Linked DNA regions of Methanotorris formicicus Mc-S-70. Each later gene encodes a partner of the first gene's protein in a complex. Links are inferred from orthologs where the notes say so. Each region holds a gene or a part of one and is shown on either strand. Other genes may lie near its edges.

Region 1 (13,375 bases):
TTTTAAATATTAATTGCCTCTACAGTAAGGCAAATATAATCTCAATGAATATCAAAGCAACTATTGTTCCCTCCAATATTAGATTGTAGTACTCAACCATATGCTCTTTAAGTATTGAATAGATATCATTTATCATCTCCAACTTTTTCTCCACCCTTTTTATCCAATCTGGAACATAGAATATCTCACATAATGTTTCATACAACTCAGCATAATACCTATCTCCATATAATATCAAAACACTCTCAACAGCATCTAAATATGAGATATATGAGATTCTTTGAGCATAGACCTCCTTTGAAACCTTTCTCAACCTGAAATACCCCAACTTGTTCAATTCCAATTGGAGAAGGTATTTTATCCTCTCACTTAATATATAATCAAAAACCCTCAAATTCAAAACCCTAACGCATGCTAACTCAACAATGTCCACTTCCTCCCAAAAATCCTCATTCTTATCTAAAATAACTCCGTTATCCCAATCCAAAATAATCAAATCCTTATCAGAATATTTTAATTTATTTTCAAGGAGTTCCTCAATATACTCCTCTGGAACATCTTCATACTGCCCCCTCAACAACCTACCAAGAATTTTTTTGTTATTTTGCACAAACTCATCTGGATTATCATAATCACTAAAGCAAAATACAGTATAACTCTCCAAAAACTTTTCAATGTTGTATTTTTTTACATGGTCTTCTGCCTCACAGCAGAGTTCTTCCTTTAACTCAAAAATATCTAATAATTCCTTATTTCTAAATTCCTTTGTAATTTCTACAATAATATTCATCTCATAAACTTTTACAATGATTTCCTTATTTTCCTCAGTAATTCTTTCTAATAAACTATATGTTGGGAGAAACTCCTCATAACTAAGTGTTTTTTTAGTTCTTAAGGACATTATTTGTCCTGAATCAATACCTTTCTTCAACCTACCAACGAGGATTTGGACAATCTTTCCACTTAACTTATTTGTAAATGAATCAGAAGAATTTTTTATCCTTACAACCCTTTGCCTTTGAAAACTTCTATTAGGCAAATAAATCACCAATCTTATAGCTATATAAAAATAATAAAACAACAAGAAAATATTAAAAACATTAAGAACGTATAAAACCCACAATAATAAATAAATATGTACTAAGTGTTATCTATGGGAAATAGTTATAAATACCTTTCGAAATTAGCATTATTTGTATAAAATTTATTTTTTTAGTAGGTGGAAGTTATGATAATAAAAGGAGTAAAAAACGCCAAAATAAATCAAGATATCTTCAAGTTAAAATTACCTTTTCAAATACTAAATGCGGAGTTAATTGCAACAAAAAAACATATTCTTCATGCAATAAATCAAGCAAAAACTAAAAAAAATATTACCAACTCATTTTGGATGGAGATTTTGGTAAGAGCATCAGCACAGAGACAAATAACAAATGCCATAAAACTCTTCGGAGCAAAAGACGGAAATATTTGCGTAGTTTGCGAGAATGAGGAGATTTTGAGCAAGGTTTTAGAAATCATTGGTGGAGAAGTGGATGATAGTGTTTTAGAATTAAATGAGGAAAAGGAAAAAAAGATAAGAGAAGTATTTGATATTAAAGGTTTTGGTAATGTTGTTGAAAGAGTTTGCGAAAAGATTGCCATCATGGAATTAAAAAAAGAATAACAATTTTCTATACCTCTGAGCGAAGCGTCTTGAAATCTTTGGTTTCAAAATCCCTCGCTTACACTCGAGAAGGAGGCATTCCCTTTGGATGCAACTTTTTTAAAAGTTGCGTTGGGAGGATTTGTGAGAAGATTGCCTTCATGAATTAAAAAAATAGGTGAAATCATGATAATTAAAAGAATTAGGGATTTAATGGAAGAAGAAAGGAGCAAAATTATCAACAGAAATAAGATGAACCTTGAAAACATCATTCCAACAGTTCAGGAAATTTTAAAGAACGTTAGGGAAAAAGGTGATGAGGCATTAAGATACTACACAAAAAAATTTGATGGCGTAGATATTGAAGATTTTAAAGTTAGTAAAGAAGAGATAGAAAACGCATACAACAAAATTGACTATAAGGTCATAGAGGCAATAGAAAAGGCATCAGAGAACATCAAGGAATTCCATGAGATGCAACTAAAAAACCTAAAAGAATGGGAAATGGAAAAGAATGGCATTAAAGCAGGGCAGATTTTAAGATCCATAGAGAATGTTGGATGTTATGTGCCTGGAGGTAGGGCATTTTATCCTTCAACGGTTTTAATGACTGTTATTCCTGCAAAGGTTGCTGGATGTGAAAAAGTAGTTATAACCTCCCCCCCAACAAAAGAGGGCGAAGGAAATCCTGCAACATTGGTTGCTGGGGATATAGCAAAGGCTGATGAGATGTATAAGGTTGGAGGATCTCAGGCAATAGGGGCAATGGCTTATGGAACTGAAACAATCCCAAAGGTTGATATTATTGTGGGGCCTGGGAATGTTTTTGTAACTGCAGCAAAGAAGTTGGTTTATGGTGATGTTGCTATTGACTTCCCTGCAGGACCTTCTGAGGTTTTGATAATTGCAGATGAAAATGCTAATGAAGAATATATAGCATTGGACTTCTTAGCCCAGGCAGAGCATGATCCAAATGCCCCTTGTATAATAACAACAACATCTATGGAAAAGGCAAATAGCATAAAAAATAAAATCATTGAGGAGATGGAAAAAGCAGAGAGAAGAGATATTATTGAGAAGGCATTGGAAAACTCTGCAATACTTGTTGGAGATTTAAATGAATGTATAGAGTTCTCAAACGAATATGCCCCAGAACATTTGGAAATCATAACCAAAAATCCAAGAGAAGTTTTAAAGAAAATTAAGCATGCTGGAAGTATATTCTTGGGGGAGTATGCTCCAGTTCCAGTTGGAGATTACGCAAGTGGAACAAACCACGTTTTACCAACCTCTGCATGTGCAAGAATGTATTCTGGGTTAAGTGTTGAGACATTCCTAAAAAAGCCAACAATTCAAGAATTAACAAAAGAAGGATTAAAAAATATAGCAGATATTGTAATCACATTGGCAGAGGCAGAAGGTTTATATGGACATGCTGAGGCGGTTAGAAGAAGAGTTAAATAATATGGCATTGGCATATGAACATTTATTAGTTTTATTTATTCGTCTTTTGCTATTAATTTTCCAGCGTCTTCCCCAGATTTTACATTGTATATTTCTTTTATTTTTATTACAACTGCTCCTTTTGGGACTCTTCCAAACTGTGCATCTATCTCTTTTGCAATTTCAAACCATTTTCCTTCTGTGTGGTATTCTGCAATTCCTTTGTATTGGAATGGATGTTCTTTACAATCTGATGTTGCAAAAGCCACATTTGGATTTTCTTTAATATTCTTTAAGGTCTTATGCATAAAGTTATCACATATTACAACAGTTTCATCATCAACCACTTTAAGAGCCCTCATAGGAGCAACATTTGGTATTCCATCTTTTGTGGCGGTTGTAAGAAATACAATTGATTCATTTATTGATTTTTTCATTTCTTCTGTGAGTTTCACCATAAATATCACCACTTGTGTTATAGTGTATTTTCGATATTTTCACGGGTTTCATTATTTTCTATTGATTTTGCATAAACTTTTTTATTGGTTTTGTCAGTATTGGTTTTTCAGGAATTAGACCAGATGGCTTGTAGTAGAGGATAAGAAGCATTAAAACCCCAAATAGTATATAGGATAACCAAACTGGTTCAAATGGAATGCCTAAAGCTTCCTTTAAATCATACTTATAGACATCCAATAGGACTTTGACTATAACATAACATAAAACTCCTAAGGCAACTCCTTTGTTATTCCCTTTTCCTCCCAATAAGACCATTAAGAATGGGAAGAATGTCCATTCGACCCTTGTAAATGCATTTGCAACGATATTTACCGTATATAGTGAATACAAAGCCCCAGCAATTGCACCGATTGCAGAACCAATAGCAACAGTCTTTATCCTCAACTTCATTATATTTCTACCAAATGCTTTAACCGTATCTTCATTCTCTCTCATCGCCCTCAAAACTCTACCATAAGGAGTATTTAGCAATCTCTCAAAGAACAAATAGATTAAGAAGGCAATAGCCAAAACTATTCCTGTAAACACCCAGCCCCTATACTCACCAGAAACAAATGCTAAGATATCAGGTGTTGAAATTCCATAATATCCACCAATTATATTTAGATTATAAGTGCATACTAAAAGCACAGCCTCGCTTATAGCTAATAATGTAATCCCTAAATAATCCTCTTTTAACTTAGCACTTGGTAGGATAAAGATTGCTCCAACGATAAAGCCAAGGATTGAAGCCAATATTATAGCCAATACCAATATTCCAATTCCAACTATTGGATTTGAGGCAATTAAATCATTTATCATAGATGTTGCATAAGTGCTTCCTGTAATAAAGTCCCCTCCAATGCCGAAATATAATATTAGTAATCTGTTTAAAATCCCTCCAACTGCAATAGCTCCAACCAACACTGATAAAGCTTTACCAAAGTTTGGAATACCTGCATAACCAAATTCCATGTTTAAGGATAATGAAACAATATAATAAAGCCCAAACCACAACAAAATCATAGGTATTAGTTCAATAATCATTTTTTCACCCCAAAGTTAAATTATGAAGTAAAAAGCAGTTTCTTAACCTTCTTCCAATCAACTCCAGTAATTCCATAAGGGGCTATTAATAATGTTGCTATCATTATTACTAAGGAAATGACTTTTCCATATACTAAAAATCCAGTCCCAAATACTGATGATAGGTAATAGGTTATTAAACTCTCAGATATTCCAATGACATATCCTCCAATTAATGCCCCACTTATATGCCTCAACCCTCCAACAATACTTGCTGCAAAGATTGAGATAATAATTAATCCCCCTGTAGCTGGAACAATCTCTTGCATAAAAGGTAAAAGCCCCCCAGCAACTCCAGCTAAAGCTCCAGAGAGAATCCAAGAAAACAACCTTGTTTTTTCTACATCAATCCCCATTGTTTGAGCAAGGGAAGAATTTTCCATTGAAGCCCTCAATGCAATACCAAACTTTGTTTTATACAATAGGAGATAAAGCCCAATTAATAGCAAAATAATAACAAACGTTGAAACAAACAAAATTCCTTTAAATCCAAATGCTGTAAAGTCTAAGTTTGCAAAAACGAATTTTGCTTGAGTGGAGCCAACAATTGCACTTAATATTTCAGAATAAGCCCCAATAGCTCCTAACAATATTAAATCAACTGCCAATGTAGCAATCATTAAAATCTCTACAGAAGCTCCCCTCTTTATCAATGGTTTTAGAGCCAAATATGTGACTAAACCTACAACTGCCCCAACAACAAATAAAACTGGAAGAGACAGATAAGGACTAATGCCAAACAGTTTCAATAAAGTCAAAGCCACATAACTCCCAACTATTGCATAACTCCCCTGGGCAAAGTTTGGAACATTTGTTGTTATATAAGTTAGAGTTAATCCCAAGGCTAACAAAACTAAAAGGTTAGAATAAATAATCGCCCCTTCTAAAATCATTTTTTCACCTTGAAACTTTTAGTAAATTAAAAAACTTATTATAATATTTTTGGATTAAATAGCAGTTATTCCCAATGAATATTCCTTAAATTTCTCATGGTTTAATAACTCTTCTGCCGTCCCTTCAAATGCTACTCTTCCACTCACAAACATATAACCGTTATCACTAATCTCTAAAGCCCTCTTGGCATTTTGCTCAACCAACAAAATTGTTAAGTCAAAGTTGTCCCTCATTTCAATGATTTTTTCAAATATCAATTCTGCAAGTTTTGGTGATAATTGGGCAGTTGGCTCATCCAACATTAAAACTTCTGCATCTCTAACCAAAGCCATTCCCATAGCTAAGAACTGCCTCTGTCCTCCACTCAATGTTCCAGCCTTTCTCTTTAAAATATCTTTAAGTTCTGGAAATACATTTAAAGCAATTTCTATCCCCTCTTTAACTTTATCTTTATCTAATACATAGCCAGCAATCTTTAAGTTTTCTTCAACAGTTAAATTAGCAAATACATTATTTGTTTGTGGTAAATAAGCAATTTTCATTCTTGCTTTTATATGTGGGGGGAGTTTTGCTATATCTTTTCCTTTAAACTCTATCTCTCCAGAATATATCTTTGTTAAACCAAACAAGGTTTTTAAAAATGTAGATTTTCCACTCCCATTTGGGCCTACAACAGTTGTGATTTTCCCTTTTTCTATTTTTGCATCTACGTCAAATAATATCTGTAATTTTCCATAACCAGCGTTTAGATTTTTTACTTTTATCATGTTCATCACCAACAAATCAAATGGATTATTCTCCAATGTAAATTTCAACAACTTTTGGGTCTGATAAAACCTTTTTAATCCCCTCCCCTCCTCTACCTTCAGCAATAATTTGCCCATTAAACATAACATATAAATGATCTATATAGTTCAAAACAATATCCAATCTATGCTCAATAATTAAAAATGTAATACCTTTTTCTTTCAATTCAAGGACATGGTTGAATATATCATGGGCTAAACCTGGGGCTACTCCTGCTATTGGCTCATCCATAACAATCATTTTTGGATTAGTCATTAAAGCCCTTCCAATCTCAACAAGCTTCATCTGCCCTCCACTAAGCTCTCCTGCCTTTCTATCATGCAGATGAGATAATTTTAAAAATTCCAATACTTTAAAAGCTTTTTCAACCATTTCTTCTTCTTTTGGAATCCATTTTTTATAAAATAGGGCATTTAAAGGATTCTCTCCTGGATTAATTTCCCCTATTAACAAATTTTCAAGAACAGTCATCTCTTTTAAAGGTTGTGGTGTTTGAAAAGCTCTAACAATTCCGTAATGGTAGAGTTCTGCTGGTTCTTTGTTTGTGATGTCTTTATTTTCAAAATAAACTTTTCCCTCATCTGCCTTTAAAAATCCAGTAATAACATTTATCAGTGTAGATTTTCCACTCCCATTTGGACCTATAATAAGGTGACATCTCCTTTATTTACACTTATAGATACTCCATCCAAAGCTTTAAACTCACCAAAATATTTTACAATATTTTCTGTCCTCAAAATCTCCATCGTATCCCCCAAAAACTCACTACATCTAAAATCATTACAAATTTTATATATACTTTACGTTAAACAACTCTAACAAGTTCCACCCTATTTCTAATTCCAAGTTTTTGAGCTTCTAAATACAACCTATGGGCTACAGCCACATCTTGTATTGCCAATCCTGTTGAATCAAAGATTGTTATTTCATTATCTTTTTCTCTTCCATTTTTCTTCCCTACAATTATTTCGCCTATTTCTCCGTAGATGTTTTCTTTTGTTATTTCATTATTTGATATTGGAACATTTATTTCTCCACTATGCATTGTCTGTTCATAACAATCTACAACAATTTTATCTGCCTTTAACAACACTGTAGTTTCCAACTCTCTCTTACCTGGGCATCTGCTCCAATTGCATTTATATACAAGCCTTCTTTTACCCATTCACCTTTAATTATTGGCTCTCTTACAGGCATTTCTACAAGTCCTAAACCTTTTTCTTTAAATGCTAATTCTACAACATCTAAGATTTTTTTGATATCAAATAGCCTTTCTACATCCTCATATTTTAGTATTAATGTCTCGAACATAATAACCCCATCATTAATTGTTAATCCTTAAAACAACCTGAAAATAAAAAAATAAAAATAACTGAAATGATTAAAAAATAAAACAAAAATTAAATTTATTTATTTATCCAATTAATCTTTCCAGTCTTGTAGTCCCAGATTCCTACCAATTTCCAGCCATCTTCAGTTACAGCATGGATTCCATAGTCTCCACTTGCTCTATCATTCCATTCATTTAAGTAAATGTCTCCAGTAACTGGCTTAGATCCAAATTCATCTTTAGTATATTTAACAGTATTTTCTTTAATTAACTTAACTAATAAGTCAGCGTCGTATTTTCCAGTTTCATTTAACATCTCAGCATAGGAAATAGCTCCAACCCATAAGGCATCATAAGACACTAAAGCATATTGTCTTGGTTTTTCTCCATATCCTCTCTTCTTATATTCTTCTGCTAATTTCTTTGCTTCATCACTGACTCCATAGAACTCAGTTGAATATAACCCAATTTTCATTGCTTTGTCTTTTGCTTCTTTTACAACCTTCTCACTGTCAACGATTCCGTCTGAACCAAACCACTTGTATTTTAACAATGGTGAGTTACCATCTATTTGTGATAATAAGGTTGCTAATTCCTCAAATCCTATAGATAACACAGCAGTTGTCTTTGGATCTTTTCCTTGGAGTTTGTTTTCCAATGTCTGGATGTATGGGCTCCAGTCACTTGGTTCAGGAGTTGAAGGATATTCAATTTCATCAACAATATTTATTCCCTCTTTCTTTAAGTTTTCAACAGCAGCTTTTTCCAATCCTTTACCCCATGCATCTCCCCTATATATTACAACAACATCTTTAATACCCATATCTTTTATTTCCCCTGCAATTGCTTTTCCTTGGAATTCATCGTTTGGAACAAATCTAAAGACGTATTTTTTATCTTCTGGTTTAGTGAAACCAATCATTATTGGAATAGCAGTTGAACTTGGGGATATAATAACCATCTTGTTAGAAGTTACATAGTTTTTGATATTTTTAACTTCACTACTTGACATTGGACCAATTATTAAGTTAATGCCTTTTGCTTTTAATGATTGAACTTTTTGAAGTGCAATTGATGGATTTGTCTGAGTATCTTCAACATAAAGTTCAACTTTGTATGGCATTCCTTTTTCTTCAAAATATTTGTTTATCCCATCTTTTCCAATTTCTAAGGTTTTCTTTATATCATTACCATCAGATGATAAAGGTCCTGATAAATCAGTCAAAACTCCTATTTTTATTACATTATCTGTTGCTGAGGTTCCAGTTTCTGCTTCCTGGGTTTTGTTGGTACATCCAGAAAACGCGGTTACTATAGCAACCGCAAATATTAAAGCAAGTAACTTTTTCCACATAAAACGTCACCCCCAAAACAAAATTTTGGTTTATGTAGTCGTTCTGCAAAGTATTTTTAATAACCTTCAAATTTGAATACGATGCCGACAAAAACCTCTAAATTGAAATTTGAGGCAATAATTCATACATACTTTGCAGAACGACCCTATGCACACTACAAGTTCTGGAAGGAAGGAGATTTCCGCCCATTAAGTATTTACAAGAACTCAGGTATATATATTTTTCGGTGACTTTAAAATATATAACAATTTAAATTATTTAATTGTACCTATTTGTGAATTTTATCGGTATGTATTGGATGTTTAGATGTAGTCATTAGGCTTATTCTAAATAGAGTAAAATAATTTTCCCAAATTTACGTTATTATCTTAATATAAAGTTGGTGAGATGATGCAAAACCATAATCATGTCTTTGAAGTTTTAAGGGAAAATGGAATAAAAGAACTCCGGCCTCCACAAAAGAAGGTTGTTGAAAGAGGATTATTGGATAAAGACAAAAATTTTTTAATTTGTATCCCAACAGCAAGTGGAAAAACCCTAATTGGAGAAATGGTACTAATAAACCATCTTTTGGATGAAAACAAAACCCCTACAAATAAAAAAGGTTTATTCATAGTGCCTTTAAAGGCATTGGCAAGTGAAAAATATGATGAATTCAGGAGGAAATATGAAAAATATGGCTTAAAAGTAGCGTTATCTATTGGAGATTATGATGAAAAGGAGTATTTATCCAAATACAACATCATCATAACCACTGCGGAAAAATTGGATTCCCTTATGAGGCATAATATAGATTGGCTTGACTATGTTTATGTTGCTATTGTTGATGAAATCCACATGATAAATGATGAAAAAAGAGGAGGGACGTTGGAGGTTTTATTAACAAAATTAAAAAATTTGAATGTGCAGATAGTTGGTTTATCTGCAACAATTGGGAATCCTGAGGAGTTGGCAGAGTGGCTCAATGCTGAACTCGTTATAGATAATTGGAGGCCTGTTGAGTTGAGAAAAGGTATTTTTTTCCAAAATAAAATTATTTATTCAGATAGGGAATGCAAAGAACTGCCAAATTTTTCGAATAATCAAATGCTAAATTTGGTTTTGGATTGTGTTAAAGAGGGGGGTTGTTGCTTAATATTCTGCAATTCTAAGAATGGGGCTGTTAATGAAGCAAAAAAACTGAATTTAAAGAAATATTTGTCAAACAATGAAAAATATGAACTGCAAAAATTAAGGGATGAGATTTTATCAATCTTAGAACCTCCAACAGAAACATGCAAGGCGTTGGCAGAATGTGTGGAGAAGGGTGTTGCCTTCCACCATGCGGGTTTAACTTACGAGCATAGAAAAATTGTTGAAGAGGGATTTAGGAACAAATTAATAAAAGTTATTTGTTGCACACCTACACTCTGTTTAAATGCAAATACTGAAATACTGCAAGAGAGCGGATTTAGAAAGATTACAGAACTGAATAAGAATGAAAAGATCTTTGCGTTGTGTGGAAATAAAATAAAACCAGTGGATGGATGGAAAGTTCATAAAACCCCACAACATCCATACAACATTGTTGTAAAAACAAAAAATGGATTGGAAATTACCACAACCCCAAATCATATGTTTTTAGTTAAAGAAGGAAAAGAACTTTGTGAAAAAGAAGCAAAGGACTTAAAAGTTGGGGATTATGTGGCAACTGTTGATAAGATAAGAATTGAGGAGAAAGACATTGATTTATCCCATGGAGATCTTTATTTCATTGGATACTTCAATGATTCTGAACTTCACAAAAAACACTTTTTAAAAAATATAGAAAGAGGGATTCCTCATCATAAGTACTTAAAAAAACCAAGAAAAATATTTAATGAATTAAATATTGATGCGTTTTACAACCTTCCATTGGAAAAGTTATCATACTTTATTGCAGGGTTGTTTGATGGTGGTGGGTACATTAATTACAACAAAAAGAAAATAGAATTCTCTTCAACATCAGAAAATTTGGTTAAAAAATTACAATTGGCATTATTGAGGTTTGGAGTACATAGTTCAATCAGAAAAAGAAGAAGGGCTATAAAATCACCAATAAATAGTAAGGAATACAAAAAAAGGGGCATTTATAAACTAATAATCAGTGATTTTATAAGTGTAAAAAGATTTTATGAAAATATTCCACTTAAGCATAAGGAAAGAAGAAAATTGAAACAGATTGTAAAAAGTAAGAAAATAGGTAAAATATGGTGTGAATGTTATGATGAAGACATTTATTGGGATAGAATTAAGGAAATTAAAAAGATAAAGGTAAATGACAAATATGCCTACGACATAGAACTGCCTGATGATGGAAGTAATAGCCATTACATTGTGGCAAATGGATTTATAGTACATAACTCTGCGGGGATAAATTTACCTTGCAGGAGGGCAATTGTAAGGGATTTAATGAGATTCTCTGATGGAAGGATGAGGCCAATTCCAATTATGGAAATCTATCAATGCATTGGAAGGGCAGGAAGACCTGGATTGGATCCCTATGGGGAGGGTATTATATTTGTTAAGAATGAAAAGGATTTGGAAAGAGCAGAGATGTATTTGGAAGGAAAACCAGAATATATATACTCAAAACTCTCAAATCAGGGGGTTTTAAGAACCCAACTGTTGGGAATGATTGCCACAAGGGAGATTGAGAATGAGTTTGATTTGATATCATTTATAAAAAACACCTTCTATGCCCATCAATATGGAAATTTGGGAGGAGTTTTGAGAAATATAAAAGAAGTTATTGATTTTTTGGAGGAGAATGAGTTTATAGTTGATTATTTCCCAACAAAATTAGGAAAGAGGATCTCTGAATTGTATATAGATCCACTAAGTGCAAAGATAATAATTGACGGATTAAATGAGATGGAAAATGTTGGTAACGAGGAGTTGTATTATTTATATTTAATCTCAAAGACCATTGAAATGATGCCGTTGTTGAGGGTTAGTGGTTTTGAGGAGTTGGATTTAATCTTAGAGATGGAAGAGGCGGGAATTTATGATAAAACCTATGATAGTTTAGAGGCATTTAAAAATGCGAAGATGCTTTATGATTGGATTAATGAAGTTCCAGAGGAAGAAATACTAAAAAAATATAAAATTGAACCAGGGATTTTAAGATATAAGGTTGAGCAGGCAAAGTGGATGATATATTCAACGAAAGAAATTGCAAAATTATTAAATAAGGATATAGATACGTTATCGAAATTGGAGATTAGGTTGGAGCATGGAGCAAAAGAAGACATCCTTGAACTTCTAAAAATCAAACATGTTGGTAGAATTAGGGCAAGGAAATTGTATGACGCAGGAATTAGGAGCGTTGAAGATATAACAAAAAATCCAAAGAAAATTGCATCATTGTTGGGAGAAAAGATAGCAAAGAAAATTTTGGAAGAGTTGGGAGTGAAGTTTGGGCAACAGACACTACAATTTTAATTTCTAATTTCATTTGTAGGTGAAAATATGAGATACAAAAAAGTTCCAGTTAAGAAGATTGTCAATAAGATTATAGATGAATGTGATGTTATTTTATTGGTTTTAGATGCCAGGGATCCGGAGACAACAAGAAATAGAGAATTGGAAGAGAAGATAAAGAAAATGAACAAAGAATTGATTTATGTTTTAAATAAGGCGGATTTGGTTCCAAAGGAGGTTTTAGAAAAATGGGAGGAAAAATTAGAAAATGCAGTATTTGTAAGTGCAAAGCATAGAATGGGGACAAAGATACTTAGGGATAAGATAAAGGAACACCTAAAAAAGAACAACATAAAAGAAGGTAAGGTTGGGGTCGTTGGTTATCCAAATGTAGGCAAATCCTCCATAATAAATGCATTAACAGGAAAGAGGAGTGCGTTAACTGGTTCTTTGGCAGGATTAACAAAAGGAGAGCAGTGGATTAGATTAACGAAAAATATAAAGTTGTTAGACACCCCGGGAGTTTTGGAGATGAAAGATGAGGATGAATTAATAATTTCTGGGGCTTTGAGGCTTGAAAAGGCAGAGAACTTAATCTCTCCAGCATTGAAGGTATTGAGGAGGTTGCATGATTTTGACAAAACCATCATCTCAAACTACTATGGTGTTGAGGTTGATGAGATAGATGGGGAGTTGCTTAAAAAAATTGGAAAAAAACTAAAATATTTAAAGAAGGGGAATGAGGTTGATTTAGATAGAACTGCAAGGAGTATAATAAAGGATTTTCAAGATGGAAAATTAAACTACTACAATGTAAGAATAAAAAAATATGGACAAGAAAGGCGAAGAAATATAGAATTTATAACAAAATATCTA
Region 2 (4,307 bases), on another replicon or contig:
GCCTTGATATATTTATCTATTTGATGGGAACTACCGTTTATTAATTTCAATTTGAATTGATTATTTTTGTTTAAAATATTTTGTGAAATTGTTTTTAAGTTTTTAATATTGTTATATTTAAATGTATAGATTAAATTAATAATAAAAATTTTAGTTTTATTCCTTGTTTTAATGGACTAAGATTTCAAACGTTGATTTAGTTCTTAACGCTATTTCCGAATAGTTTCCATCCTTGTTTTAATGGACTAAGATTTCAAACCGCAATGAGAGAAGAGTTGGCAGAAGAGATGGGTTGTTTCCATCCTTGTTTTAATGGACTAAGATTTCAAACCCTTAACTTACTTCTTTTTTATTGTAATTACTTGTATATATACTTTTCTTTTTGAACCTAAATTTTCTTACTGCTTAATTATTAAAACCTTTATAAAAGCAAGAAAGATTGTGCAATTTCTTTTTAAATCAACTGCACAACCATACTAACAAATCTCAACAATTAGACATTATTTCATACAACCCAAAACCAATTCAAACTTAAAATATACTAAATAAAAACAAATAACTAAAATCTTCAAAAAATATCAATTTTCCATTAAAAAAATCAGTAATACTTTTTACCAATTTTCTAATACCAAAATCCACCAACCCCTTTATAAAAGCAAGAAAAGTTAATTAAGAAATCTAACACCAAACATTAAAAAACTGATGTAACATCAAACAAAGATAAAAATAATCCCTGCCATAATATAAAACAACTCAAAATACACAAATGGTGAAAAGATGATTTGTATTGGATTGGAAGGAACTGCAGAAAAAACTGGTGTTGGTGTTGTTACCTCTGATGGAGAGGTTTTATTTAATAAAACTACTATCTACCTGCCCCCAAAACAAGGCATACACCCAAGAGAAGCAGCAGATCATCATGCTGAGGTATTCCCAAAACTTATAAAAGAGGCATTTGAAGTTGTTGATAAGGATGAGATTGATTTAATTGCATTTTCTCAGGGGCCTGGTTTAGGGCCGTGTTTAAGAGTAACTGCAACAGCAGCGAGAACGTTATCATTAGCATTAAAAAAGCCAATTATTGGAGTAAATCACTGTGTTTCACATATTGAGATTGGAAAATTAACCACTGATGCAGAAGACCCATTGACATTATATGTTAGTGGAGGGAATACCCAAGTTATCGCTTATGTATCAAACAAATACAGGGTGTTTGGAGAGACGTTAGATATTGCAATAGGAAACTGTTTAGATCAGTTTGCAAGATTTTGCAATCTTCCACACCCTGGAGGACCTTATGTAGAGAAACTTGCTGAAAAAGGAGAGAAACTTATTGATTTACCATATACTGTTAAAGGTATGGATATTTCATTCTCAGGACTATTGACATCTGCAATGAGGAGTTATGAAAGTGGGGAAAGGTTGGAGGATGTTTGTTTCTCTCTCCAAGAGGTAGCGTTTTCCATGCTCACAGAGATAACTGAGAGGGCTTTGGCACACACAAATAAGCCGGAGGTTATGCTTGTTGGAGGAGTTGCGGTAAATAACAGGCTTAGAGAGATGCTAAAAATAATGAGTGAAGAGCAGAATGTTGATTTCTATGTTCCAGAAAAGCAGTTTTGTGGAGATAATGGGGCTATGATTGCTTGGTTAGGAATATTGCAGTATATAAATGGGAAAAGAATGGCATTAGAAGAAACAAGAATCATCCCAAATTATAGAACAGATATGGTTGAGGTTAATTGGATTAAGGAAATGCCAAAAAAGAAGAGAAAAATCCCACCTCACTTAATAGGGAAAGGGGCGGAGGCAGATATCAAAAAAGATATTTACTTAGATTGGGATGTTGTTGTAAAGGAGAGGATTAAAAAGAGTTATAGAAATAATGAGTTGGATAGGCTAATAAGAACGAGAAGAACTACAAGAGAAGGGAGATTTCTCGCTTTAATAAAGAACTTTGGCATCCCTGCACCTTATGTGTTTGATGTTGATAGGGACAAAGGTATAATAGTTATGAGTTATATACATGGAAAATTGGCAAAGGATGCTATAGAAGATGGAAATTTGGATTGTTGTTATGATATTGGGGAAATTATAGGTAAGTTACATGAAAACAACATCATACACAACGATTTAACAACATCAAACTTTATTGTTGGGAATAAAACATACATCATTGACTTTGGATTGGGGAAGTTTTCTGATTTGATTGAAGATAAGGCAGTTGATTTAATCGTTCTAAAGAAGGCAATATTAACCACCCACTACAACAAATTTAAAGAAGTTTGGGAAAAAATCATTGAAGGGTATAAAACATATAAACAATGGGAAGACATCATTAACTACATGGGAGAAGTGGAAAAGAGGGCAAGATATTTATAAAATGGTGAAAGCATGGACTTAAATTTTTTCATATATTCCTTTACATCGTTGTTTATCATCGTTGACCCAGTTGGTATAATTCCAATATTCCATATTTTAACGTACTACTACTCAAAGGATGAACAGATTGAGATAATAAAAAGTGCCACAGTAACTGCAACTATAACTTTATTGATATTTGCACTCTTTGGAACCTATATTTTTGATTACTTTGGGATAACATTGGACTCATTTAAAGTTGCAGGAGGTTTGCTACTGTTTAAAATTGCATGGGATATGCTCCATGCTGAGATGTCAAAAACAAAACACTCCCCAAGAGAGGAAATTGACATGCGTATGGGCAGTGTTGCAGTTGTTCCGTTGGCAATACCCCTCCTCGCAGGACCTGGGGCTATAACAACGACCATAATTTTAATGGAGAAAGCACAAAGTTTGGCAAATAAAACAATCGTTATATCATCAATAATCTTAACCATGATAGTTTCTGGTTTAATCCTTTCTGCATCAGATATTGTTGTGAAAAAATTAAAGGTATCTGGTATTAATGCAATAGTAAGGATTATGGGGCTTATATTAGCGGCAATATCAGTTCAGATTATATTTAGTGGGGCTTATGGATTGATAAAAACCATTACTGCATAAAAAATAAAAAATGGTGATATTGTGATGCATTTAAAAATGAACGTTGGAAAAATCATGCAGTCACTAAATGCGTTTAAAGGTTCAAAGCCAGTATGTGATATAGAGGGTTTGTTGATAGTTAGAGGTGTTTGTAGAGATGAGGATTTTGAAAAATACAATAACATAAAAGATTATTTAGAAGCAAAGTTAAAAGAAAATGATTTTGAGGTTGCTGATGAGGATGACATTGTATTATTTGTTGAGAAGATAAACAACGTTTTAAAAGAAACTATGGTAAGTCCTGATTTATTTGGATTTGAGGCATTAAAGAAGTCGTTTGAAGACATGGGTTGTGAGTGCGAGTATGTTATAGGTAAAAAAGGCAATTTGATGGTTGGTATAAGTATGTGGTTTGATAAAAGAACAAAAAATCCAAAGTTTGTTGAAGTTGTTGGGTGTTAATGTTTGCGTTAGATGTTGAAAAAATACTTAATAAACTGACAGTGTGATTACGAGAATCCTTTCTTTATTAGTTCTTTACTGCACTCTTTAATCACTTCATAGAATGATAATCCATATTTGTGGCTTAAATATTCTATACAGTTTGATACCATTGCTATAAACCTAACAAACCCAATATTGCTCTTTTCAGACGTTAGGTAATTTCCCTCAACATCTAAAATCGATTTATCTCTTCTATGCTTTTCTTCTATCTTTGGTCTCTTCATATACTCGCTTATTATGTTCTCTGCCTTCTTTTATGGTTTGTAGAGACCAGATACTTAGGTTTTTTCTGATTTTCCATCAACACTGCAACGATTTTAACTCTACCAACATCGGGAATATTGACCACTTTCTCGGATAATCTAAACTTTATTCCATTAATAGTCCTTAATTTAAGCTTTTCTTTCTCGAAATCCCTCTTAAATAGTCCTTCTACCTTAACCTTCTTACCGAAATATTCAACTATCAGGTTTTCCTAAGTTTACCAATATATTCCATTCCCAATTCTTTAGATTCCTTCATAATTTCTTTGTCGTTACAAAAGTGTCTCCTACGACCGTCCCGATATCTATATGAGTTAAGAATCTAATAATTTCGATGAATATGTCTGTGGATTTTTGCCAAGTGGTTTTATTGTAGTGTAAATCGAATATATCCCTTTTTTTCGTGATAAATACAGCAGTTTATCTGCTCTTGATATGGTTTGCTATGTCTTTCGATGTAGTTATATCGAATATTGCAACCATAAACCTTTTTACTCCATCTCCTTAGTAGCGTTGAATCAGTATCTCCGAATATGC

Evidence for each region.
Region 2: the proteins of cgi121 (region 1) and METFODRAFT_RS09115 are in contact, whole or in part, in a crystal structure (PDB 3ENH), measured with the Methanocaldococcus jannaschii proteins. The link is inferred for Methanotorris formicicus Mc-S-70 from one-to-one orthologs.

Annotation. Positions count from the first base shown.
Region 1 is NZ_AGJL01000002.1:4,715-18,089, reverse strand. The notes cover bases 1-2,947. They hold cgi121 (KEOPS complex subunit Cgi121), read left to right. Parts: upstream 1-1,228; coding sequence 1,229-1,666; downstream 1,667-2,947. Other genes in these bases: hisD (histidinol dehydrogenase), read left to right, coding at 1,832-2,947; METFODRAFT_RS00580 (hypothetical protein), read right to left, coding at 20-1,048. In the rest of the region: more of hisD, read left to right, coding at 2,948-3,109; METFODRAFT_RS00565 (pyridoxamine 5'-phosphate oxidase family protein), read right to left, coding at 3,145-3,546; METFODRAFT_RS00560 (branched-chain amino acid ABC transporter permease), read right to left, coding at 3,605-4,633; METFODRAFT_RS00555 (branched-chain amino acid ABC transporter permease), read right to left, coding at 4,654-5,565; METFODRAFT_RS00550 (ATP-binding cassette domain-containing protein), read right to left, coding at 5,620-6,333; METFODRAFT_RS11110 (hypothetical protein), read right to left, coding at 7,179-7,478; METFODRAFT_RS11105 (ornithine cyclodeaminase/mu-crystallin), read right to left, coding at 7,457-7,684; METFODRAFT_RS00535 (ABC transporter substrate-binding protein), read right to left, coding at 7,780-9,057; METFODRAFT_RS00530 (DEAD/DEAH box helicase), read left to right, coding at 9,446-12,520; METFODRAFT_RS00525 (GTPase), read left to right, coding at 12,548-13,375. UniProt on the Methanocaldococcus jannaschii protein: Component of the KEOPS complex that is probably involved in the transfer of the threonylcarbamoyl moiety of threonylcarbamoyl-AMP (TC-AMP) to the N6 group of A37, a step in the formation of a threonylcarbamoyl group on adenosine at position 37 (t(6)A37) in tRNAs that read codons beginning with adenine.
Region 2 is NZ_AGJL01000078.1:334-4,640, reverse strand. What follows is about bases 159-3,079. They hold METFODRAFT_RS09115 (bifunctional N(6)-L-threonylcarbamoyladenine synthase/serine/threonine protein kinase), read left to right. Parts: upstream 159-777; coding sequence 778-2,382; downstream 2,383-3,079. Other genes in these bases: METFODRAFT_RS11200 (DUF2120 family protein), read left to right, coding at 3,049-3,079; METFODRAFT_RS11205 (MarC family protein), read left to right, coding at 2,395-3,024. Outside these bases: more of METFODRAFT_RS11200, read left to right, coding at 3,080-3,465; METFODRAFT_RS09100 (hypothetical protein), read right to left, coding at 3,513-3,731; METFODRAFT_RS11905 (hypothetical protein), read right to left, coding at 4,275-4,307. UniProt on the Methanocaldococcus jannaschii protein: Required for the formation of a threonylcarbamoyl group on adenosine at position 37 (t(6)A37) in tRNAs that read codons beginning with adenine.